DNA from 4 places in the Streptomyces sp. NPDC107654 genome. Region 2 is predicted to be linked to each of the others. Evidence: riboswitches for the same ligand, from Rfam matches in the RefSeq annotation. Region 2 holds a riboswitch; each other region holds the start of a gene.
The links. A riboswitch is a leader RNA that binds a small molecule or an ion and turns the genes downstream of it on or off. The one in region 2 is predicted to bind cyclic di-AMP.
Positions count from the first base shown of each region.

Region 1: linked by a shared signal. The riboswitch ahead of ACZ7N4_RS25450 (transglycosylase SLT domain-containing protein) and the one ahead of ACZ7N4_RS33905 (M23 family metallopeptidase) in region 2 are both predicted to bind cyclic di-AMP.
Region 3: linked by a shared signal. The riboswitch ahead of ACZ7N4_RS16950 (M23 family metallopeptidase) and the one ahead of ACZ7N4_RS33905 (M23 family metallopeptidase) in region 2 are both predicted to bind cyclic di-AMP.
Region 4: linked by a shared signal. The riboswitch ahead of ACZ7N4_RS11110 (transglycosylase family protein) and the one ahead of ACZ7N4_RS33905 (M23 family metallopeptidase) in region 2 are both predicted to bind cyclic di-AMP.

Region 1 covers NZ_JBVKBI010000015.1:120,063-125,792, reverse strand. Annotated here, with positions in the region: gene ACZ7N4_RS25455 (polyprenyl synthetase family protein) at 341-1,351, opposite strand; cyclic di-AMP (ydaO/yuaA leader) riboswitch at 1,875-2,054, shown strand; gene ACZ7N4_RS25450 (transglycosylase SLT domain-containing protein) at 2,060-2,545, shown strand; gene ACZ7N4_RS25445 (HAD family hydrolase) at 2,788-3,606, opposite strand; gene fahA (fumarylacetoacetase) at 3,886-5,103, shown strand; gene ACZ7N4_RS25435 (M56 family metallopeptidase) at 5,344-5,730, shown strand, end outside.
Region 2 covers NZ_JBVKBI010000029.1:21,139-26,868, reverse strand. Annotated here, with positions in the region: gene ACZ7N4_RS33920 (dihydrofolate reductase family protein) at 19-1,149, shown strand; tRNA gene ACZ7N4_RS33915 (tRNA-Met) at 1,248-1,321, opposite strand; gene ACZ7N4_RS33910 (PP2C family protein-serine/threonine phosphatase) at 1,445-2,716, shown strand; cyclic di-AMP (ydaO/yuaA leader) riboswitch at 2,873-3,039, shown strand; gene ACZ7N4_RS33905 (M23 family metallopeptidase) at 3,049-4,086, shown strand; gene ACZ7N4_RS33900 (aldo/keto reductase) at 4,158-5,102, shown strand; gene ACZ7N4_RS33895 (PrsW family intramembrane metalloprotease) at 5,112-5,730, opposite strand, start outside.
Region 3 covers NZ_JBVKBI010000008.1:222,838-228,567, forward strand. Annotated here, with positions in the region: gene ACZ7N4_RS16935 (bifunctional acetate--CoA ligase family protein/GNAT family N-acetyltransferase) at 1-832, opposite strand, end outside; gene ACZ7N4_RS16940 (HPr family phosphocarrier protein) at 1,012-1,293, shown strand; gene ACZ7N4_RS16945 (GntR family transcriptional regulator) at 1,498-2,184, opposite strand; gene ACZ7N4_RS16950 (M23 family metallopeptidase) at 2,402-3,157, opposite strand; cyclic di-AMP (ydaO/yuaA leader) riboswitch at 3,170-3,330, opposite strand; gene ACZ7N4_RS16955 (M16 family metallopeptidase) at 3,539-4,927, opposite strand; gene ACZ7N4_RS16960 (M16 family metallopeptidase) at 4,924-5,730, opposite strand, start outside.
Region 4 covers NZ_JBVKBI010000005.1:102,688-108,417, reverse strand. Annotated here, with positions in the region: gene ACZ7N4_RS11120 (cytochrome P450 family protein) at 1-882, shown strand, start outside; gene ACZ7N4_RS11115 (transglycosylase family protein) at 1,051-2,112, shown strand; cyclic di-AMP (ydaO/yuaA leader) riboswitch at 2,296-2,472, shown strand; gene ACZ7N4_RS11110 (transglycosylase family protein) at 2,477-3,196, shown strand; gene eno (phosphopyruvate hydratase) at 3,536-4,831, shown strand; gene ACZ7N4_RS11100 (FtsB family cell division protein) at 4,935-5,411, shown strand; gene ACZ7N4_RS11095 (DUF501 domain-containing protein) at 5,459-5,730, shown strand, end outside.

The DNA of each region.
Region 1 (5,730 bases), on a different contig from region 2:
CTGGTCCACCCTGAGCCGCCATTCTCACCCGAATCGGTGAGGAGTGGTGATTTCCGTGGTGTCCATCTGACCAAATCGGCCGTGAGGAGGCGTCAGCCCACGGAGGCAACTCCGGGTCCACCTGCGGTATGACACACGGCGCCGAAGTCTCCACCCGACCCGTAGGGGTCGTGCGGGAGGCCGGCGCCGGTACGTGTGGCCGGGCCGGTCAGCCGGCGCGGGCAGGCGGCTCGGTACGTCGGCCCGGTACGTCGGCCCGGTCGGCCGGCGCAGTTCGGCGGCCCGGCCGGCCGGCGCGATACGTCGGCTCGGTCAGCCGGCGCGGTGCACGACCGCGTCGTCAGCCGGCGCGGTGCACGACCGCGTCGCACAGCTCCGTCAGGGCCGCCTTGGCGTCGCACTCGGGCAGCGGGGCGAGCGCGGCCCGCGCCTCCTTCGCGTACCGGACGGTGTCCCGGCGGGCCTGCTCCAGCGCGGGGTGCGCGCGCAGCGCGGCCAGCGCCTCGGCGTGCCGGGCATCGTCGCTGAGGTCGGAGTCGAGCAGCTCGCACAGCGCGATGTCCTCGGGCAGGCCCAGCCGGGCGGCCCGCTCGCGCAGCCGGAGGACCGGCAGGGTCGCGATGCCCTCGCGCAGGTCGGTGCCCGGGGTCTTGCCGGACTCGTGGGAGTCGGAGGCGATGTCCAGGACGTCGTCGGCGAGCTGGAAGGCGACCCCGAGCCGTTCGCCGTACTGGGTGAGCACGTCGACGACCCGCTCGCCGGCACCGGACATCATCGCGCCGAACCGGCACGAGACCGCCACCAGGGAGCCCGTCTTGCCGCCGAGCACGTCCAGGTAGTGCTCGACCGGGTCACGGCCGTCCGAGGGGCCCGCGGTCTCCAGGATCTGGCCGGTGACCAGCCGTTCGAACGCCAGGGCCTGCACCCGGACCGCCTCGGGGCCGAGGTCGGCGAGGATCTGGGAGGCGCGGGCGAAGAGGAAGTCACCGGTGAGGACCGCGACGGAGTTGCCCCAGCGGGTGTTGGCGCTGTCCACGCCGCGCCGTACGGCCGCCTCGTCCATGACGTCGTCGTGGTACAGCGTGGCCAGGTGGGTCAGCTCCACGACCACGGCCGACGGTACGACGCCCGGCGCGTAGGGGTCGCCGAACTGGGCGGCGAGCATCACGAGGAGTGGCCGGAAACGCTTCCCTCCGGCCCGCACGAGGTGCTGCGCGGCCTCCGTGATGAACGGGACCTCGCTCTTGGTGGCTTCGAGCAAGCCTTCCTCGACAGCCGTCAATCCGGCCTGGACATCGGCTTCCAGAGCCTGGTCCCGCACGCTCAGCCCGAACGGCCCGACGACGGTCACGAGGGGTCTCCTGTCTGCTGGTGTCTGCTGGCGATTACACGGTTTGTCGATAGGTCGCTGCCCTCACTCAAGTCAGCGTATCCGGTCCCGTTTCGATCACCGATAGCGCCCACCGGTCCACCCCGGGCGGTATGGGACCACGACCGGCATGGTCTTGATCACATAGTAAGAACGGACATTTATTGACTTAACAGCAATACGGGCACTGTTTCGCAACCTCTCCACACCCTCCCTTCCGTCACCTTAGGGGCGAATCCCCCTATTCCCCCATGCCCGATTTGAAGCGATTTGCCATTTCGTGAATTGGGTCACGCGCCCCGTATACCCGGCCCACACCCCGCGACCCCCGCCACCCCTTGCCGCACAAGCGAGTTGAGGCTTGGCAATAGCAAAGGATCAAGCGCCCCATACAACGTCGATCAAGGTCAAATCGCCCGTTGTATGAATCCGGTACTTGTTCCCGACATGTGCTCTCGCATACGTTCCGGGCCGTCGGGCGGACGCCGAATCCTGCCGCCGCCCGCATAACCCATCGACGAACTCATTCGTACGGCAGGAGCGGGGGACCCCAGGTAACTCGCCGGGCCGGTCGGCACACGCCGCACCGGTACGGCTCGGGGTGAAGCCGTGCCTCTCCAGGGCGCGGCCGGGCACCTCCTCGCCCGAACCCGACAGCTCACCTCGCAGGCGCCGGAGAGGAACACCCCCATGTCCGCTGCCGTTCAGCACCGCCGCACCCGGAACAGCCGCCTCGTCCGCGCCCTCGCCGCCGCAGGCACCGGCGTCGCCGTCCTCACCCTGCCGCTCATCGGCGCGACCAGCGCCTCCGCGGCCCCCAGCACCTCCACGACGGCCACCACCCCCGCCGGATACCCGAACAACCTGGACGGCTGGATCCGCGAGTCGCTCGCGATCATGGCCGAGAAGAAGATCCCGGGCACCTACAACGGCATCTACCGCAACATCATCCGCGAGTCCTCGGGCAACCCGACGGCCATCAACCTCTGGGACTCCAACGCCGCCAAGGGCATCCCGTCCAAGGGCCTGCTCCAGGTCATCGACCCGACCTTCAACGCGTACCACGTCGCCGGAACCTCGTTCAACATCTACGACCCGGTCGCGAACATCACCGCCGCCTGCAACTACGCGGCCGCGCGGTACGGGTCGATCGACAACGTGTTCGGCGCGTACTGACCGGCTCCGGCCGGCCGCCGCACCCTTCTCTCCCGACATCCCGGTCCGTCGGCCATCCCGGTCTGTCAGACGTCACGGTCGACCGGTCATCACGGCCGGTCGGCCGTCACGATCGACCGGTGGTCACCGTCGACCGGACGTCACCGTCGACCGGACGTCACCGTCGACCGGCGGTCACCGTCGACCGGTCGCACGGCCGGTCTTCGCCCTCGGTCTTCACCCTCGGTCGTCACGGCCGGGCATCACGGCCGGTCGGTCGGGAAGAGGCCTTCGAGGACGACGGCGATGCCGTCGTCCTCGTTCGACAAGGTGACCTCGTCGGCCACCGCCTTCAGTTCGGGGTGGGCGTTGGCCATCGCGACACCGCGCCCGGCCCAGTCGAACATCGGGATGTCGTTGGGCATGTCGCCGAAGGCGAGGGCCCGGTCGGCCGCCACCCCGAGCCGCTCGGCGGCCAGTGCCAGTCCGGTCGCCTTCGTCACCCCCCTCGGCTGCAGCTCCACGGTCCCCGGCCCCGACATGGTGACCGTCGCCAGCGAACCCACCGCCGAGCGGGCCACCGCCGCCAGCTCGTCGTCGGACAGGGAGGCGTGCCGCAGCAGCACCTTGCTGATGGGCTCACGCCAGAGCTCGTCCCGCCGGCCGACGCGCACCGCGGGCAGTGTCGGGTGGGGCATCCGGTAGCCGGGTTCGATGAGCGTGAGCCCGTCCACGCCGTCCTGGTCGACCGCCGCGTAGACCTGCCCCACCTCCGCCTCGATCTTGCCGAGCGCGGTCTCGGCCAGCTCCCGGTCCAGCCGGACCGACCACAGCAGACGGTGTAACCCCGCGTCGTAGACCTGCGCTCCCTGTCCGCACACCGCGAGCCCCGTGCAGCCGAGGGCCGCCAGCAGCGGCCGCACCCGCGGCGCCGGGCGGCCTGTCACCACCAGGTGCCGGGCACCGGCCCGCACCGCCCGCGCGAGCGCGGCGAGCGACCGGTCGGAGACGGTGTCGTCGCCGCGCAGCAGCGTTCCGTCCAGGTCAGTGGCGATCAGTGCATATGCCGGGGAGGGTTCCATGATCCGAGAATACGGACACGGCGCCCCGCCGACTCACCTGTCTTTTCAGGCACTTGGCCGCCCTACGGCTTCAAGTGGCGTACGCGCACGTCGGAATGAGTGTGCCTCCGGCACGTGCGCCGGCCGGGACGGACCGGCGTACGACGACGACCGCGCACGCGGTGAACGGCTCTCCGGAGTGCGGCACTGCCCAAGACATGCGAGTCGGCCGTAACGTGTGGCCCGATCACATGGAACGCCACGCCGTGCATGGCCCGGATGAGAGTGAGGCAGCACCCCATGCCCCCCTTCGACGTCCCCGAGGGCGACCCCTTCGGTCCGCACAACCTCCCCTATGGCGTGTTCTCGCCCTCCGGCAGCACGGAGCGGAGGATCGGCGTCCGGCTCGGAAACCACGTCCTCGACGCGGGCGCCACGGCCGCGGCGCTCGGCTCGCCCCACCAGGCGCTGCTCGCCCGGCCCACCCTGAACCCGCTGCTCGCCGCCGGCCGCACCACCTGGTCGGACGTACGGCGCGCCGTCACCTCCTGGATCACGGACCCGGCACACCGCGAGACCGTCGAGCCGCTGTTCCACCCCCTGTCCGAGGTGACCCTGCACCTGCCCTTCGAGGTCGCGGACTACGTCGACTTCTACGCCTCGGAGAACCACGCCCGCAACGTCGGCCAGATCTTCCGCCCGGACGCCGAGGATTCCCTCACCCCCAACTGGAAGCACCTGCCGATCGGCTACCACGGCCGCTCCGGCACGGTCGTCGTCTCGGGCACCGACGTCGTACGGCCGTCCGGGCAGCGCAAGGGCCCCGGCGACCCCGCGCCCGTCTTCGGCCCGTCGATCCGGCTGGACATCGAGGCCGAGGTCGGCTTCGTCGTGGGCGTGCCCTCCCGGCTGGGCAGCCCGGTCGCGCTCGGCGACTTCCGGGAGCACGTGTTCGGCCTGTGCCTGCTGAACGACTGGTCCGCGCGGGACGTCCAGGCCTGGGAGTACGTCCCCCTCGGCCCGTTCCTCGGCAAGTCCTTCGCCACCTCCGTGTCGGCGTGGATCACCCCGCTCGAAGCGCTGGAGCACGCGCGCGTGGCACCCCCGCAGCGCACGCACCCGCTGCTGCCCTACCTGGACGATTCGGCGCCCGGCACCGAGCCCGGCGGGTACGACCTCCGCATCTCCGTCGCGATCAACGGCCATGTGGTCTCCGAACCCCCGTTCTCCACCATGTACTGGACCGCCGCCCAGCAGCTCGCCCACATGACGGTCAACGGTGCCTCGCTGCGCACCGGCGACCTGTACGGCTCGGGCACGGTCAGCGGCCCGGACGAGAACCAGCGCGGCTCCCTGCTGGAGCTGACCTGGAACGGCCGCGACCCACTTGAACTCCCCGACGGCAAGCGGACGTTCCTGGAGGACGGCGACGTGGTGACCCTGTCGGCCTGGGCTCCCGGCGCGGACGGGCGCCGGGTGGGGCTGGGTGAGGTCAGCGGGCGGGTCGTGTCGGGCTGACCCGCGGCGGGTGCCGCCGGGCCGGCGCCGGCCCGGCGGCACGGGCACGCGCGGGTGGCGTGCGGGAACCGCCCACGCGTGTGCCACGGTCCGGCCGGATCGCCGCCGACACCTGACTCGCAGCGCCCGTCTTCGTCATACTGGCGGGGACACGCACCGCGCGCGAGCCGCCGTCGCGTGCCGCGTGCCCGGAACCACCGACACCCGCACACCTCTCCGAACAGGAACCGGAGCCCCGGCATGACCGTCTGCCTGCTCCTGCTGAGCGTCGTGGCCCTCACGGCCGCCGTACCGGCACCGCGCGCGCTGACCCGTGCCGCGTGGCCCGAGCGGGAACCCGTGGTCGCGCTGTGGGCGTGGCAGTGCCTGGTCGCGACCGTGCTGCTGTGCTGCCTGACCGCGCTGGTGCTGGGCGCGGCGGCCGTCTTCCACACCGTCCGCGACCGCGTGTTCGCCCCCGCACCGCCCGCGGTCACCGCGGCCTACGACCTGTCCACCGCGCCGGTGTGGGCGGCGGCCCTCACCGTACTGCTGGCCTGCGGGGCGGCCTGGACGACGGCGATGCTGGCCCGGGAACTCGTCGAGGCCCGCCGCAGCCGGGGACAGGCCCGGGCGCAGCTGCGTGAG
Region 2 (5,730 bases):
CCGGAAGAGAGGGCGCCGATGCCCCTGCCGTACGTGCTGCTGTCCGCCGCCGTCTCCCTCGACGGCTACCTGGACGACACCGGCCCCGAGCGGCTCCTGCTGTCCGGCCCGGCCGACTTCGACCGGGTCGACGCGGTACGGGCCTCCGTCGACGCCATCCTCGTCGGCGCCGGCACGATCCGCGCCGACAACCCCCGTCTGCTGGTCAACTCCGCCGAGCGGCGCGCGGCCCGGGTGGCGGAGGGCAGGCCGGAGTACCCGCTGAAGGTCACCGTCACGGCCACCGGCGACCTCGACCCGGGGGCCAACTTCTGGCACACCGGCGGGGAGAAACTCGTCTACAGCACCGACCGGGGCGCCGAGCGGGCAGCCCGCCTCCTGGGGCGCACCGCGGACGTCGTCCCGCTCGGCGCCGCCCTCGACTGGCGGGCCCTGCTGGAGCACCTGCACGACGAGCGCGGCGTCGGGCGCCTGATGGTCGAGGGCGGCGGCACGGTCCACACCCAGCTCCTCCGCCAGGGCCTCGCCGACGAGCTGCAGCTGGTGCTCGCCCCGCTGTTCGTCGGCGACCCGGCGGCCCCGCGCCTGTTCGGACCCGGCGGCTACCAGGCCGGACGCCTGCGCCTGCTCGACACCCGCCGGATCGAGGACGTCGTCCTCATGCGGTACGTGCCCACCGCCCCCGGCACCGGCCCGCTGTCCACCGCCGCCGACCGCCACTGGCTGCGCACCGCCTGCGAACTCGCCACGCTGTGCCCGCCCTCGCAGACGGCGTTCAGCGTCGGCGCGGTCGTGGTCGCCGCCGACGGTACGGAGCTGGCCCGCGGGTACTCGCGCGAAGGCGCCGATCCCGTGGCCCACGCGGAGGAGGCTGCCCTCGCCAAGATCGATCCGGCCGAGCCCCGGCTGTCCGGCGCCACCGTGTACAGCAGTCTGGAGCCGTGCGCCCGCCGTGCGTCGCGTCCGGCGCCGTGTGCCGAGCTGATCCTTCGGGCGGGGGTGCGCCGGGTGGTCACCGCCTGGCGCGAACCCGACACGTTCGTCGCCTCGGCCGACGGCACGGGCGTGCTGACCGCCGCAGGCGCGCAGGTCGTCGTACTCCTCGAGCTGGAGGATCTCGCCAAGGCGCCGAACGCCCACCTGCCGTGAACGCCCCGGCCGTCCGCCGCCGGCCGCGTCGCGGGCGCGGCGGGGGCGGAAACACCCAGGGCCCGGAATCCTTGGGATTCCGGGCCCTGGGCCTTCAGTAGCGGGGACAGGATTTGAACCTGCGACCTCTGGGTTATGAGCCCAGCGAGCTACCGAGCTGCTCCACCCCGCGTCGTTGTGACTCCAGTGTACGTCATTCTCGGGGCCGCTCGCACACCCCTTTGGTCCACAGCGGTAGCCGCCCGCTCCGGGGCCCGGAAACCTGGAGGCACGTCGGACATGTGGGAGACACGCGGTGCGCCCTGGACAGGTGGAGGAGAGCCCGTACGCCAGGGCGGGAGGCCGGTTCCCCGGTGACCCCGTGCCCGCCCCGGGCCTCGGCGCCGGGCCGGTGCCGGTACGGGCCCGGCGCCGTCCGAGCCCGCGTGCGCAGGCCCGCGCCCTGCCGGCCCTGCTGATCGTCTGCGGAATCGGCTACGGCCTGCTCACCCCGCAGCAGTTCACCCCCGTACCGTTCTTCACCGCGGCCCCGCTGATCGCCGCGCCCCTCTCCTCGCTGCGCACCACCGTGCTCACCGGCCTCGCCTCCCTCGCCGCCGCCTACGCCGTGCACGCCGACGCGGGGGTCCATCCGGCCGTGGGCACGCTCACCGACGTGGTCACCGTCGCCACCGTCGCCCTGCTGGCCGTCGCCATCAACCGGGTCGTCCGCCGCGGTGACCGGAAGCTCGCCTCGGCCCGGGAGATCGCCGAGGCCGCCCAGCGGGCCGTCCTGCCGGACCCCGACCCCCGGATCGGCGGCTTCGAGATCGCCGCCCGGTACGAGGCGGCACGGCAGGACGCGTTCATCGGCGGCGACCTGTACGCGGTGCAGGACACCCCGTACGGCGTCCGGCTGGTCGTCGGGGACGTGCGCGGCAAGGGCATGGGCGCGGTCGCCGCCGTGGCCGTGGTGATCGGCGCGTTCCGGGAGGCGGCCGAGCAGGAGGCCACGCTGGAGGAGGTGGCCGAGCGGCTGGAGCGGGCACTGGCCCGTGAGGGCACCCGGCGCGACGGGATCGACGCCTTCGAGGGGTTCACCACGGCGGTCCTCGCCGAACTCCCGCACGGCGACGGTGTCGTACGGATCGTCAACCGCGGCCACCCGCCGCCGCTGCTGCTGCACGCCGACGGCACCCTGCGCGTCCTGACCCCGGGCGAGCCCGCGCTGCCGCTCGGCATGGCCGGGCTGGGCCGGTGGCCGGACCGGGCCGCCGAGGCCGCCTTCCCCGGCGGCGCCACCCTGCTCCTGTACACCGACGGCCTGTCCGAGGCCCGGGACGCCCACGGCCGCTTCTACGACCCCGAACGGCGGCTCGCCGGGCGCGCCTTCCCCGGCCCGGCCGCGCTGCTCGAACGGCTCGCGGCCGAGGTGCGCCGGCACTCCGGCGGCGGCATGACCGACGACATGGCGCTGCTCGCCGTGCGGCGTCCCCCACGGGACGTCACCGACGGTGAGTGCGCGAGCGCCGTACGCATAACATCTGAGTCACCATCAAAACCTGAAGTGACTCCTGAACACTGCTGAAGGCCGGTCAACTCGCCGGGTTTGGCGGAGTAATGGGTGATACATCCGCCGGTAAAGACCTTAATGATCAAGTCGAACGGCTTGGAAAGTGACTGTCGGGTCTATTAACGTTCGATAACGCAGCGCGGTCGTCCCAGCCGTCACAAGAGGCGGCTCCGTGCGCACGCGCCGAATCCCGCAAGGGAGCCGGGGAACCACCATTCTGGGGTGAATCACGCGGGTACCGCCGTGAACTCATGGAGTCCACGACCGGTATACGCGCGTAGGAGACCTTCCTGCTCCGAACCCGTCAGCTAACCCGGTAGGCGGAGGAAGGAAAGGAGCACGCCCGCGTGGCGTCCAACCGGCCTGTCCCCGAAGCCCCGTTCATACCGGCACAGCGCGACGACGAGACGTTCGGCCACGTCGCCCGCCGCGCCGAAGAGGGCCCGTGGGAGGAGTGGAACCCCACCGCGGAATCCGTCGCCCCGGTCCGCGGCCGGCACCGCGTCGCCAAGCAGCGCGGCGGCTTCGCGCGCAGCTCCACCGTCCTCGGCGTCGGCGTCATCGCCGCGGTCGGCGCGGGCGGCATGGCCAGCGCCAACACCGGTAAGCCACCGGTCTCCCTCTCCCTGCCCGACATGCCCTCCGTCGGTTCCCTCTTCGACGACGGCTCCGCCGACACCCAGGCCGCCGAGGCCGGCACCACCGCGCTGAGCAGCGTCGGCGTGACCACAGCCGACGGCGAGGACAGCACCGACGCGGGCGAGGCCCTGCGCAACCGGATCATGGCCCAGGCCGAGCAGCAGCAGGGCCAGGCCGAGAGCAAGGCCACCGCCGTCGCCCTCGCCACCGCCGAGAAGCAGGCCGCCGACGCCGCCGCCAAGGCCGAGAAGCAGGCCGCCGCCAAGGCCGCCGAGGCCAAGGAGGAGGCGGAGGCCGCCGCCGCGAAGAAGGCCGAGAAGGAGCGGCTGGCCAAGCTGGCCGAGCAGTACACGCTGCCGACCTCCTCGTACACGATCACCTCGACCTTCGGCCAGGCCGGGTCGATGTGGTCCTCCGGCCACCACACCGGCCTCGACTTCGCCGCCCCCACCGGCACCCTGATCAAGGCCGTCCACAGCGGCACGGTCACCGAGGCGGGCTGGGCCGGCGCCTACGGCTACCGCACGATCCTCACCCTCGACGACGGCACCGAGCTGTGGTTCTGCCACCAGTCCTCGATCAGCGTCACGGCCGGCCAGAAGGTCTCCACCGGCGAGGTCATCGGCCGCGTCGGCGCCACCGGCAACGTCACCGGCCCGCACCTGCACCTGGAGGTCCACCCCGGCGGCCAGCCCACCGGCATCGACCCGATGGCGTGGCTGCACGGCAAGGGCCTCACCCCCTGAGCGATCCCCTCCGCCGAAATCCGGCGCCGGTGGCGGAATGCGATCATCCGCCGCCGGCGTTGACATGACGTATGACGTCACTACGTAAACTCGGCACTTCCGACCTCGAGGTCTTCCCGCTCTCCCTGGGCGGCAACGTCTTCGGCTGGACCGCCGACGAGGAGACCTCCTTCGCCGTCCTGGACGCCTACAGGGCGGCCGGCGGCAACTTCATCGACACCGCCGACGCCTACTCCGCCTGGATCGAGGGCAACCAGGGCGGCGAGTCCGAGACGATCATCGGCAAGTGGGTCAAGGCCCGCGGCAACCGCTCCGACGTCGTGATCGCCACCAAGGTCAGCCAGCACCCCGAGTACCAAGGACTGTCCGCCGCCAACATCAAGGCCGCCGCCGACGCCTCCCTGCGCCGCCTGGGCACCGACTACATCGACCTCTACTACACCCACTTCGACCAGCCCGAGGTGCCGGTCGAGGAGATCATCGGCGCGCTGGACGAGCTGGTGAAGGCCGGCAAGGTCCGGCACATCGCCGCCTCCAACATCGGCGCCGAGCGCCTGAAGGCCTCCCTCGACTTCTCCGACCGCGAGGGCCTCGCCCGCTACGTCGCCCTCCAGCCCCACTACAACCTGGTCTCCCGCGACACCTACGAGGGCCCGCTGCAGGACCTCGCGGCCCGGGAGGGCCTCGCCGCGGTCCCGTACTTCGCCCTCGCCGCGGGCTTCCTCACCGGCAAGTACCGGCCCGGCACGACCGTGGACAGTGCCCGCGCCGGCCGGGCCCGGGAGTACGCCGGCTCCGAGCGCGGCCAGAAGGTCCTGGCGGCCCTGGACGAGGTCGCCGCGGCCCACGAGGCCCCGGTCGCCACGGTCGCCCTGGCCTGGCTCGCCGCCCAGCCGACGGTCACCGCCCCCATCGCCTCGGCGCGCACGGTGGAACAGCTTCCGGCGCTGCTCGGGGTGGCCGGGCTGAAGCTGACGGAGGCCGAGGTGGCGAAGCTGACGGAGGCGTCGGCGTAGGTCCGGAGGCTACGACCGGTAGGGGTTGTACGCGGGGTACGGAGCCGCTGGATGGCCGTACCCGTACCCGTATCCGTATCCGTACGTGTAAGGCGCCGGCCCCGCGTACACCGGCCGTACCGGCACCGCCGCGCGCGCCGCGTACTCCAGCGCCGGCCGGGCCAGGTGCCGGCGCTTCCACAGCTCGTCCAGCAGCTCCCGCTCCCGGACCACGAAGTCGGCGCCGGACCTCCCCGTGCGCCCCCGGTGCCGGAGGAACGCGAGCGAGGTGGCGTAGCCCTCGTACCGCGCGACCTCCCGCGCCGCCGGGCGCCCGTGGTGGTGCCGGGCGTAGTCGCGGGCCATCCGCCGCGCCCGCATCGACCCGAGCGCGAACGGCTCGGCCGGTCCCAGCCAGCCGGCCGGCACATAGGCCGACAGCTCCGCCCGCACGGTCCGCAGCTCCCGCTGCCGGGTCCGGATCGCGAGCCAGGTCAGCAGCGCGAAGGCGGGCACCATGAAGGCGCCGTAGACGGCGAAGAAGCCGTACTCGCCGAAGGTGGAGGAGCTGTTCCACAAGGCGTGCATGCCCATCGCGAGCAGCAGTCCGCAGACCGGCAGCAGGGCCCGCCGCACGTGCTGCCGCTCG
Region 3 (5,730 bases), on a different contig from region 2:
CGACCGGCGCGTCGATGTCCCGCACCGAGCGGTGCGCGGGCACCCCGTCGACCTCCTCGAGGTCTTCGGGGAAGGCCTTGTTCACCGCGTACAGGCGGCCGGGGTAGCCGGCGTCGCGGATGTTGCCGAGGACGCCGCGGCCCACTCCGCCGGGGGCACGGCCGACGCCGACGACGGCGACGGAGCCGGGCGCGAGGAGCCGCCGTACCGACCGGGCCTCGGCGCGCTGCTCCCGCGCGTGCTGCACGGCGAGGGAACGGTCGGTGGGTTCGAGGTCGAACTCCAGGCGGACGACGCCGTCCTCGAAGCTGCGGTTCTGGGTGTAGCCGGCGTCCGTGAACACCTTGATCATCTTGTTGTTGGCGGGCAGCACCTCGGCGGCGAAACGGCGGATGCCCCGCTCGCGCGCGACGGCCGCGATGTGCTCCAGCAGCGCGGAGGCGACCCCGCGGCCCTGGTGGGCGTCCTGCACCAGGAAGGCGACCTCGGCCTCGTCGGCGGGCGCGGACGCGGGCAGCCCGTCCGTGCCGATGCGGTCATAGCGTACGGTGGCGATGAACTCGCCGCCGATGGTGGCCGCGAGTCCCACCCGGTCCACGAAGTCGTGGTGCGTGAAGCGGTGGACGTCCTTGGCGGAGAGCCGTGGGTACGGCGCGAAGAAGCGGTAGTACTTCGACTCGTCCGAGACCTGCTCGTAGAAGCTGACCAGGCGGTCGGCGTCATCGATGGTGATGGGCCGGATGCGCGCGGTGCCACCGTCGCGCAGCACCACGTCCGCCTCCCAGTGGGCGGGGTACTGGTGCCGGTCCTGCCGGTCCGCCGAGGTCTGCATGGGCCCCAGAGTACGGCTCGCGTACGACAACGGCGCGAGGCAGTCTGTGGGGGACGGAGGAGCCGGACCGAGGCCGCGGTCCGGCGCCACACCGAGAGGGGACGCGGGTCCTCTCCGGGCACGCTTCACGATGTGGGAAACTGGTCTAGACAACCCTGAACACCGAAGGGCAGCAACACATGGCTGAGCGCCGCGTCAACGTCGGCTGGGCCGAGGGCCTCCACGCCCGCCCCGCCTCCATCTTCGTCCGAGCCGCCACGGCCGCAGGCGTCCCGGTGACGATCGCCAAGGCCGGGGGCAACCCCGTCAACGCGGCCTCCATGCTGGCCGTCCTGGGCCTGGGTGCCCAGGGTGGCGAGGAGATCGTCCTCGCCTCCGACGCCGAGGGCGCGGACGCCGCCCTCGACCGTCTGGCCAAGCTGGTCTCCGAGGGCCTGGAGGAGCTGCCCGAGACCGTCTGAGCGAGCCGTCGCGCAGAGCACCGGAGCCGCGTCGCCTTTCGGGGCGGGGCGGCTTCGGCGTATCCGGGCACAGCCCGGCCTTCGTTCCGTCTATTCGCCGCCCATTTTACGCGCTCGGCCGGTTCCTTAATTCCGGGCGCGATAAACAAGGGCAGCCGAAACACCCCGCCCGGACATACATTGTCTTTGTATACGGCGCCCGTGTTAATGCCGCGAACCCGACGTGTGTACGGGGTGTTGCGAAGTCCTCACACGCTCGGCCGCCACCGAAAAGCGCAGTCGACGGGCGTCCGCCGCCCGCTCGGCGTGCAGGGTCGTGAGCGCCCGCGCGCGCTCGGCGTCCCCGCGTGCCACCGCGTCCACGATCGCCCCGTGCTCCGCCCAGGACTCCACGGGGCTCTTCGGCGCCTCCACCGTGTACATCCAGGCGATCTTGTACCGCAGCCGCGTGAGCGTGGAGGTCAGTGAGGGGCTGCCACAGGCCTGGGTGAGCGTCTCGTGGAACCAGCCGCCCAGCGAGCGGAGATCCTCGCTGCCGCCCCTCCTGGCCCGCTCCTGCCCCAGCCGGACCAGGCCGCGCAGCACCTTCAGATGGGCCTCGGTCCGCCGCCGGGCGGCCCGGGCGGCGCCCAGCGGCTCCAGCAGCATCCGCATCTCCAGCAGGTCGGCTGCCTCCTGCTCGGTCGGCTCGGCCACGCACGCGCCCGCGTGCCGGCGCGTCACGACGAACCCCTCGGCCTCCAGGGTCCGCAGGGCCTCGCGCACGGGGACGCGCGAGACGCCGTACCGGCGGGCCAGGACTTCCTCGGTGAGCCGGCTGCCGCGCCCGTGGACGCCGGCGACGATGTCGTCCCGGATCGCCGTGCACACCGAATGCGCCGGAATACGCATGACCGACCTCCGCCTCGATCCCCGTGAAACGCCGACGAAAGACGTGTACGCCGACGATGGACGGGTGTTTCCGTGACTCTATTCCAATGAGCCGGAATTTCCGACGGCGGGCGGCGATCCATGGATATTTTTTGGTCAGCACATCCGGCGGACACAGTGAAGAACGGCGAAAGCCCCGGCTCGATGAGCCGGGGCTTCGGACAGCCGTGCGGTGGCGTCAGATGTTCACGCCGTGCCTGCGGAGGTAGGCGACGGGGTCGACGTCCGAGCCGTACTCGGGGGACGTGCGCGCCTCGAAGTGCAGGTGCGGGCCGGTGACGTTGCCGGTGGCGCCGGACAGGGCGATCTGCTGGCCCGGCACGACCTTCTGGCCCACCGTGACGCCGATGGACGACAGGTGCCCGTACTGGGTGTACATGCCGTCGGCCATCCGGATCACGATCTGGTTGCCGTACGCGCCGCCCCAGCCGGTGGAGACGACCGTGCCCGAACCCACCGCGTGGACGGCCGTGCCGCTGGCCGCGTGGAAGTCGATGCCGGTGTGCGAGCCGGAGGACCACAGGGAACTGCTGGCCTGGTAGGCGGTGGAGACGTACGAGTGCGCGATCGGGGCGACGAAGGTGTTCAGCAGCTTGCGCTCCGCCTCGCGGGCGGCACGGGCCTTGGCCGCCCGCACCTCCTCGGCCCGCTTGGCGGCGGCCTTCGCCGCGGCCTCCTCGGCCGCCTTCTGCTCGGCGGCCTGCTGCTGGGCGGCGGCCTGCGCGTCGATCTGCTCGGGGACGTCCTCGGTCACGGCGAGGACGGGGACGAGACCGGTCTGCTCCGCGGAGTTCTCGGCGGCGAGCGCCGGGGAGGCGGCGAGGGTGCCGATGACACCGGTGGTGGTGAGGGCCGCGACGCCGGCCGCCTGAGCCGTGGTCCGCTTGACCCGGCCGGGCTTGCGATGCTTCCCGGTGGCGCACATGAACGCCATGAAGTGGCTGGTCCTTTCCTTCCCTCTCGCCTACCGGGTTAGCTGACGGGTTCGGAGCAGGAAGGTCTCCTACGAGCCCCCTCGCAGCCGCGCGGGCGCCCGATTCACCCCAGGGACGGTGGGTCCCCGGCTCCCCTGGCTCGCGCCGTACGGGGACTCGGCGATGACTGTCCGGTGCCGCGGGTGCGGCGCACTGCCTGACGAACAGCCCGGACGACGCTACGGCGGCCCGCTTTCAATCCTCAAACGGATCCGGGTTTTTGTAGCGCATCCCACAGGGCAGACAGGCAACCTCCGCCCCAAAACGGGCATCTGAGGGAGCGAGTGGAACAGCGGGGCCCTGACGACCCGTAGGTCGCCAGGGCCCACGCGCGCGCGGCGCTACTCGGCCGCCACCACGGTCACTTCGCCGATGCCGAGCGCCTCCACCGGCGCCTTGATCTGCGAAGCGTCACCGACGAGGACGGTCACCAGGCGGTCCACGGGGAAGGCGTTCACGACGGCCGCGGTGGCCTCCACCGTGCCCGTGGCGGCCAGCTGCTGGTACAGCGTCGCCTGGAAGTCGTCGGGCAGGTGCTGCTCGACCTGGTCGGCCAGCGTGCTCGCGACGGCCGCCGCGGTCTCGTACTTCAGCGGGGCCACGCCGACGAGGTTCTGCACGGCGACGTCCCGCTCGGCGTCGGTCAGGCCCTCCGCCGCGACGGTCCGCAGCACCTTCCACAGGTCGTCCAGCGCCGGGCCGGTGTTCGGCGTGTCCACGGAGCCGCTGATGGCGAGCATCGCCGCGCCCGTGCCGTCGGGCGCGGACCTGAGGACCTGCCCGAAGGAGCGCACGCCGTAGGTGTAGCCCTTCTCCTCGCGCAGGACGCGGTCCAGGCGGGAGGTGAGGGTGCCGCCGAGGCAGTACGTGCCGAGCACCTGGGCGGGCCAGACGCGGTCGTGCCGGTCGGGACCGATCCGGCCGATGAGCAGCTGCGTCTGGACGGCACCGGGCCGGTCCACGATGACCACGCGCCCGGTGTCGTCGGCGGTCACCGGCGGCACCGGCCGGGGCTCGCCCGGGGTGCCCGTCCAGGCGCCCAGGGTGTCGCCGAGCAGCTCGTCCAGGTCGATGCCGGTCAGGTCGCCGACGACGACCGCGGTGGCCGTGGCGGGCCGCACATGACGGTCGTAGAAGGCGCGCACGGCCGCCGCGTCGATCTTCTCGACCGTCTCCTCGGTGCCCTGGCGCGGCCGGGACATGCGCGAGGTGGCCGGGAACAACTCCTTGGAGAGTTCCTTGGCCGCGCGGCGGGCGGGGTTGGCCAGCTCGTGCGGGATCTCGTCCAGGCGGTTGCGGACGAGCCGCTCGACCTCGCCCGGGGCGAAGGCGGGCGCGCGCAGGGCGTCGGCGAGCAGGCCGAGGCCCTTGGCCAGGCGGGAGGCCGGGACCTCCAGGCCGAGCCGGACGCCGGGGTGGTCGGCGTGGGCGTCCAGGGTGGCCCCCGCACGCTCCAGCTCGGCCGCGAACTCCTCGGCGGAGTGCTTGTCGGTGCCCTCGGAGAAGGCCCGCGCCATGATCGTGGCGACGCCGTCCAGGCCGGCCGGCTCGGCGTCCAGGGGCGCGTCCAGCAGCACCTCGACGGCGACGACCTGCTGGCCCGGGCGGTGGCAGCGCAGCACGGTCAGGCCGTTGTCGAGCGTGCCGCGCTCGGGCGCCGGGAACGCCCACGGCCTGGCCTCGCCCGGCTGCGGCTGGGGGTGGAAGTCCATCGTGGCGAGCTGGGTCACTTGGCCGTCTCCTCGTTCTCGGTCTCGTCGCGGCCCGCCTCCACGGTCGCTTCCTGCTCCGGGTCCTCGGGAACCCCGGCGTCCGGGACTGCCTCAGGGGACTTCGGCTCGTAGACGAGGACCGCGCGGTTGTCGGGCCGCAGACGGGCCTTGGCCACCTCCTGGACCTCCTCCGGGGTCACCTCCAGGACGCGGTTGACGGCGGTCAGGGCGAGCTGCGGGTCGCCGAACAGGACGGCGTACCGGCACAGTTCGTCGGCGCGGCCGGCGACCGTGCCGAGCCGGTCCAGCCACTCGCGCTCCAGCTGGGCCTGGGCGCGCTCCATCTCCTCGGGCGTGGGGCCCTCCGCGGCGAACCGGGCCAGCTCCTCGTCGATGGCGGTCTCGATGACGGGCACCTCGACGTCACCGGAGGTCTTCACGTCCAGCCAGCCCATGGAGGGCGCGCCGGCCAGGCGCAGCAGGCCGAAACCGGCCGCGACGGCCGTACGGTCGCGGCGCACCAGCCGGTTGTACAGGCGGGAGGACTCGCCGCCGCCGAGGATGGTCAGGGCGAGGTCGGCCGCGTCGCACGCGCGCGTGCCGTCGTGCGGGAGCCGGTAGGCGGCCATCAGGGCGCGTGCCGGGACCTCCTCCACGACGACCTCGCGCTTCTGCTCGCCGATGACGTCCGGGAGGGATCCGTCGCGGGGGGCGGGCTTGCCGTCGTGGGACGCGATGGAGCCGAAGTACTTCTCGACCCAGGCGAGGGTCTGCTGGGGGTCGATGTCACCGACCACGGAGAGCACCGCGTTGTTCGGCGC
Region 4 (5,730 bases), on a different contig from region 2:
ACCGACCACCTCATCGACCAGTTCGCGAAGACGGGGTCCGCCGACCTCATCCACGAGTTCGCCTTCCCGCTCCCCATCTACGCCATCTGCGACCTGCTCGGCGTCCCGCGCGAGGACCAGGACGACTTCCGGGACTGGGCGGGCATGATGATCCGGCACGGCGGAGGCCCCCGGGGCGGGGTCGCCCGGTCGGTGAAGAAGATGCGCGGCTATCTCGCCGAGCTCATCCACCGGAAGCGCGAGGCGCTGCCCGCCGCGCCCACGCCCGGCGAGGACCTCATCTCCGGCCTCATCCGTGCCTCCGACCACGGTGAGCACCTCACCGAGAACGAGGCCGCCGCCATGGCCTTCATCCTGCTCTTCGCCGGCTTCGAGACGACCGTCAACCTCATCGGCAACGGCACCTACGCCCTGCTCACCCACCCCGACCAGCGCGCGCGGCTGCAGACCTCCCTGGCCCGCGGCGAACGGGACCTGCTGGAGACGGGAGTCGAGGAACTCCTGCGCTACGACGGCCCGGTGGAGCTGGCGACCTGGCGGTTCGCCACCGAGCCGCTCACCGTCGGCGGGCAGGACATCGCGCCGGGCGACCCGGTGCTCGTCGTCCTCGCCGCCGCCGACCGGGACCCGGAGCGGTTCGCCGACCCGGACGTGCTGGACCTCGGCCGCCGCGACAACCAGCACCTCGGTTACGGCCACGGCATCCACTACTGCCTGGGCGCGCCGCTGGCCCGCCTGGAGGGCCAGACCGCGCTCGCCACCCTGCTCACCCGCCTGCCCGACCTGCGCCTCGCCGCCGATCCGGCCGAGTTGCGCCGGCGCGGCGGACTCATCATGCGCGGCCTGCGCACCCTGCCCGTCGAGTTCACGCCCACGGCCTGACCACAAGCCCTCCAGGGCAAGATGACAGACGTTCAACTCTGTGATCTTCACGTGATCTGCGCGGCATGAACTTGTGACAAGTGATCGTCTGCCTATACGTTCACCCATCAGCGCGGCGACGGGCTCCATCCGCCGCGCCGGCCCTGCTGTCGCTCGAAAGGCTTCTGCATGCTCTCCGGGAACGGTCGACACCGTCGCCCCCGTCAGGCCCCGGCTCTCCTCGTCGCGGCCGGAGTGACCGGCTCCGCCATCGCCATCCCGCTCCTCGGCGCGGCGAGCGCCAGCGCGGCCGACGGCGGCACCTGGGACAAGGTGGCCGAGTGCGAGAGCGGCGGCTCCTGGAGCGCGAACCCCGGCAACGGGTACTACGGCGGCCTCCAGATCTCCCAGGAGGACTGGAACGCGTACGGCGGCGGGCAGTACGCGGCCAGCCCCGACCAGGCCAGCCGCAACCAGCAGATCGCCGTCGCCGAGAAGATCCTCGCCGACAAGGGCACCACCCCGTGGGCCACCTGCGCCCTGCTGTCCGGCCTGACCACCGACTCGGGCTCCGTGGATGTCGACACGGGCGTCGGCTCCGACGACAAGGGCGGTTCGGGCGGGACATCCGGATCGACCGAGAAGTCCGACACCTCCGGTACGTCCGACCCGTCGGGGTCCTCCGACGACTCCGGTGCGTCAGGTTCGCCGGATTCGCCGTCTTCGACCGGTACCGGCTCCGACGCCGGCTCCGGTTCCTCCGCGGACCCCACGGCCACGCCGACCGGCAAGACGGGCAAGGACGCCGGTGCGGACACCGACTCCACGGGGACCGACACCACCAAGTCCGACAAGTCCGCCTCGCCGGACGCCGGTGACTCCCGGGGGCCCGGTGACGGCTCCGCCCCCGCCACCCCGGAGGCGGGCGTCGAGAACGACCCGCAGCGGGCCGCCGGTTCGTGGAGCCTGGTCGACACCGGGGCGCTCGGTGGCGGACGTCACCGTGGGGCGAGTGCGGACGAAAGCGTGACAAACGGTCAGGACGACGCGTCGGGCCGGCACGCGTCCCGCGGAACGGACACGTACACCGTCCGCCAGGGCGACTCCCTCGTCTCCATCGCCGACTCCCTTGACGTCGACGGCGGGTGGCGCGCGCTCTACGCGGACAACAAGAAGGCCATCGGGTCCGACCCGAACCACATCACCGCCGGTCAGGCGCTGGACGTCGCGGGTGAAACAGACGCGAACTAGGCGGAGTTGACGCCCCATTTGACGCCGTAATGTCCGGTTTGGCGAAAGTGTGGGATGAGTCTCAGAAGCCCTGATCGTCTTTGAAATTCCGCGCGGCGCGTGTCTACGGTCGAGGCCGCTCGTCACCACGAGCCCCGGCGGCCGCAACGCCGAATCCTGCCAGCGGCCACCCGGGAACAGTCGTCGCGTCAAGCGCCGTAGGCAGGAGCGGGGGACCCAAGGTAGGCGCCGGGACCGGCAGTTGAAGCTGGAACCGGCTGGGGGTGAAGCCGCGACTTCCGCGCAAGCGGGAGCGCGGCCGGGCAAACTCAACCGGCCCGAACCCGACAGCTCACCTCGCAGGCGTCGGTGAGGGGATCGATCCATGCTGTTTACCGGCAAGGGCAAGCACCGCCGTCCGTCCAAGGCCGTCCGAGCCGTCGCGCTCGCCGGTGTCACCGGCGCGGCCGTCGCCGCCCCGCTGATGGCGGCCGGCAACGCCTCCGCCGCCACCACCGCCGAGTGGGACAAGGTCGCCCAGTGCGAGTCCGGCGGCAACTGGTCCATCAACACCGGCAACGGCTACTACGGCGGTCTGCAGTTCTCCGCCTCCACCTGGGCCGCCTACGGCGGCACGCAGTACGCCGCCAGCGCCGACCAGGCCTCCAAGTCCCAGCAGATCTCGGTCGCCGAGAAGGTCCTGGCCGCGCAGGGCAAGGGCGCCTGGCCGGTCTGCGGCACGGGCCTGTCCGGCACCCCGTACAACGGCTCCGCCCCGAGCGCCCCCTCGACCTCGGGCGGCACCGGCGGCTCGGGCGGCAGCACCGGTTCGGACGGCACCGCCGCCCGCTCCACCGACCAGCAGTCCACCACCCGCTCCACCACGCGGACCGCCCCGTCGACGGAGAAGACCGTCACCACCCCGACCGGCAAGAAGGTCAAGAAGGGTGACGGCGAGTACAAGGTCGTCGCGGGTGACACCCTGGGAGCCATCGCCCAGCAGCACGGCGTCAAGGGCGGCTGGCACAAGCTGTTCGAGCTGAACAAGGACATCGTCCAGGACGCCAACCTCATCTACCCGGGCCAGCAGCTGCACCTGAAGTAAGAGGAGCGGCCGGCGGACCCCGCGGTCACCGCCGTGCGGGTCCCCCAGGGCCCGCCCGGCCCCCCAAGACCCCGTGCGGGCCACCCCCCGTCCCCACGGGCGCCCCGCCCCGGTGCGTGTTCCCCCGTACGCACCGGGGCGGGGCTTTTTTCTGCCCCGGGAGCACCGAGCTTCCCGAAGCCCTTTGTTTGGCGGCGAAACAAAAGGTACCGTCGGCATGTCCACGGGACGGTCGGTCGGTGGCCGACGCCCCCGGGACGGTTAGGCTCTAGTCGCAAGGCACAGCCGTAAGGCACCCAGCCCCGCACTTCCAGCGTCACATCCAAGAAGGAGATGCTCGTGCCGTCCATCGACGTCGTCGTAGCCCGGGAAATCCTGGACTCCCGAGGCAACCCCACGGTCGAGGTCGAGGTCGGCCTCGACGACGGCAGCACGGGTCGTGCCGCCGTCCCGTCCGGCGCCTCGACCGGCGCCTTCGAGGCCATCGAGCTGCGCGACGGTGACCCGAACCGCTACCAGGGCAAGGGCGTCGAGAAGGCCGTCCTCGCCGTGATCGAGCAGATCGGCCCGGAGCTGGTCGGCTACGACGCCACCGAGCAGCGCCTGATCGACCAGGCCATGTTCGACCTGGACGCCACCGACAACAAGGGCTCCCTCGGCGCCAACGCCATCCTCGGCGTCTCGCTCGCCGTCGCCCACGCCGCCTCCGAGGCCAGCGACCTGCCCCTCTTCCGCTACCTGGGCGGCCCGAACGCGCACCTGCTGCCGGTGCCGATGATGAACATCCTGAACGGCGGCTCGCACGCCGACTCCAACGTGGACATCCAGGAGTTCATGATCGCCCCGATCGGCGCGGAGTCCTTCTCCGAGGCCCTGCGCTGGGGCACCGAGGTCTACCACACGCTGAAGAAGGTCCTGAAGAACAAGGGCCTGTCCACCGGCCTCGGCGACGAGGGCGGCTTCGCCCCGAACCTCGGCTCCAACCGTGAGGCGCTCGACCTCATCCTGGAGGCGATCAAGGAGGCCGGCTACGCCCCCGGCGAGCAGATCGCGCTCGCCCTCGACGTCGCCGCGTCCGAGTTCTACAAGGACGGCTCCTACCTCTTCGAGGGCAAGGAGCGCACGGCCGCCGAGATGACCGAGTACTACGCCGAGCTGGTCGAGGCGTACCCGCTGGTCTCCATCGAGGACCCGCTGTTCGAGGACGACTGGGACGGCTGGAAGACCATCACCGACAAGCTCGGCGACAAGGTCCAGCTCGTCGGCGACGACCTGTTCGTCACCAACCCCGAGCGCCTGGCCCGCGGCATCGAGGAGGGCGCCGCCAACGCCCTGCTGGTCAAGGTCAACCAGATCGGCTCGCTGACCGAGACGCTGGACGCCGTCGAGCTGGCCCAGCGCAACGGCTTCAAGTGCATGATGTCCCACCGCTCCGGCGAGACCGAGGACGTCACCATCGCCGACCTGGCCGTCGCCACCAACTGCGGCCAGATCAAGACCGGCGCCCCGGCCCGCTCCGAGCGCGTCGCCAAGTACAACCAGCTGCTGCGCATCGAGGAGATCCTCGACGACGCCGCGGTGTACGCCGGCCGCAGCGCGTTCCCGCGCTTCCGCGGCGCGATCTCCAAGGGCTGAGCCAACCTGGCGTAAGGCCTAGCCAGTCGTACGTACGTCCCCGCACCCGGTCCCGTACCGTGTCCGGGGACGTACGCGTGTGTGTGAACGGGAGGCGGGGAAGATGGCAGTGAAGGACCGTGACCGGTTCTCCACCGCGACCAGGCTGCGGCTGCTCGGCGAGCAGACGGCCGCCCGGGTCTACCGCTCCCAGACCAAGCGGCAGGCCCGCCGCTCCCGGCTCACCGGCCGAGCGGCCCTGCTCGCGCTGGTGCTCTGCTCCCTGGTCGTCGCCCTCGCCTATCCGATGCGGCAGTACGTCTCCCAGCGCGCGGAGATCGCCGACCTCCGGCGGCAGCGGGAGCAGGCCCGCGAGCGGGTCGGGCAGCTGCGCGACCTGAAGGCGCGCTGGCAGGACGACGCCTACGCCGAGCAGCAGATCCGCCGCCGGCTGCACTACGTGCGTCCCGGCGAGACCGGGTACGTGGTCATCGACCCGGGCGCGGCCAAGCAGTCCCGCGCCGACCTCGGGGCCGCCCACCGGCCCTGGTACGCGAACGTCTGGGACGGCGTCGACAAGTCCGACGCCTCCGACCAGTGAGCCGGCGACACGGCCGGTACGACCAGAAAGCCACTCTGAAAGCAGTCATGGAAACGCCTCCGCCGCCCACTCCGCGCACCGAGCCCACCGACGCGGACGTAGAGGCCTTCAAGCAGCAGCTGGGCCGCCCGCCGCGAGGCCTGAGGGCCATCGCGCACCGTTGCCCGTGCGGTCAGCCGGACGTCGTGGAGACGGCGCCGCGCCTGCCCGACGGCACGCCCTTCCCGACGCTGTACTACCTGACGTGCCCGAAGGCGTCCTCCGCCATCGGCACGCTGGAGGCGAACGGCGTGATGAAGGAGATGACCGAGCGGCTGCA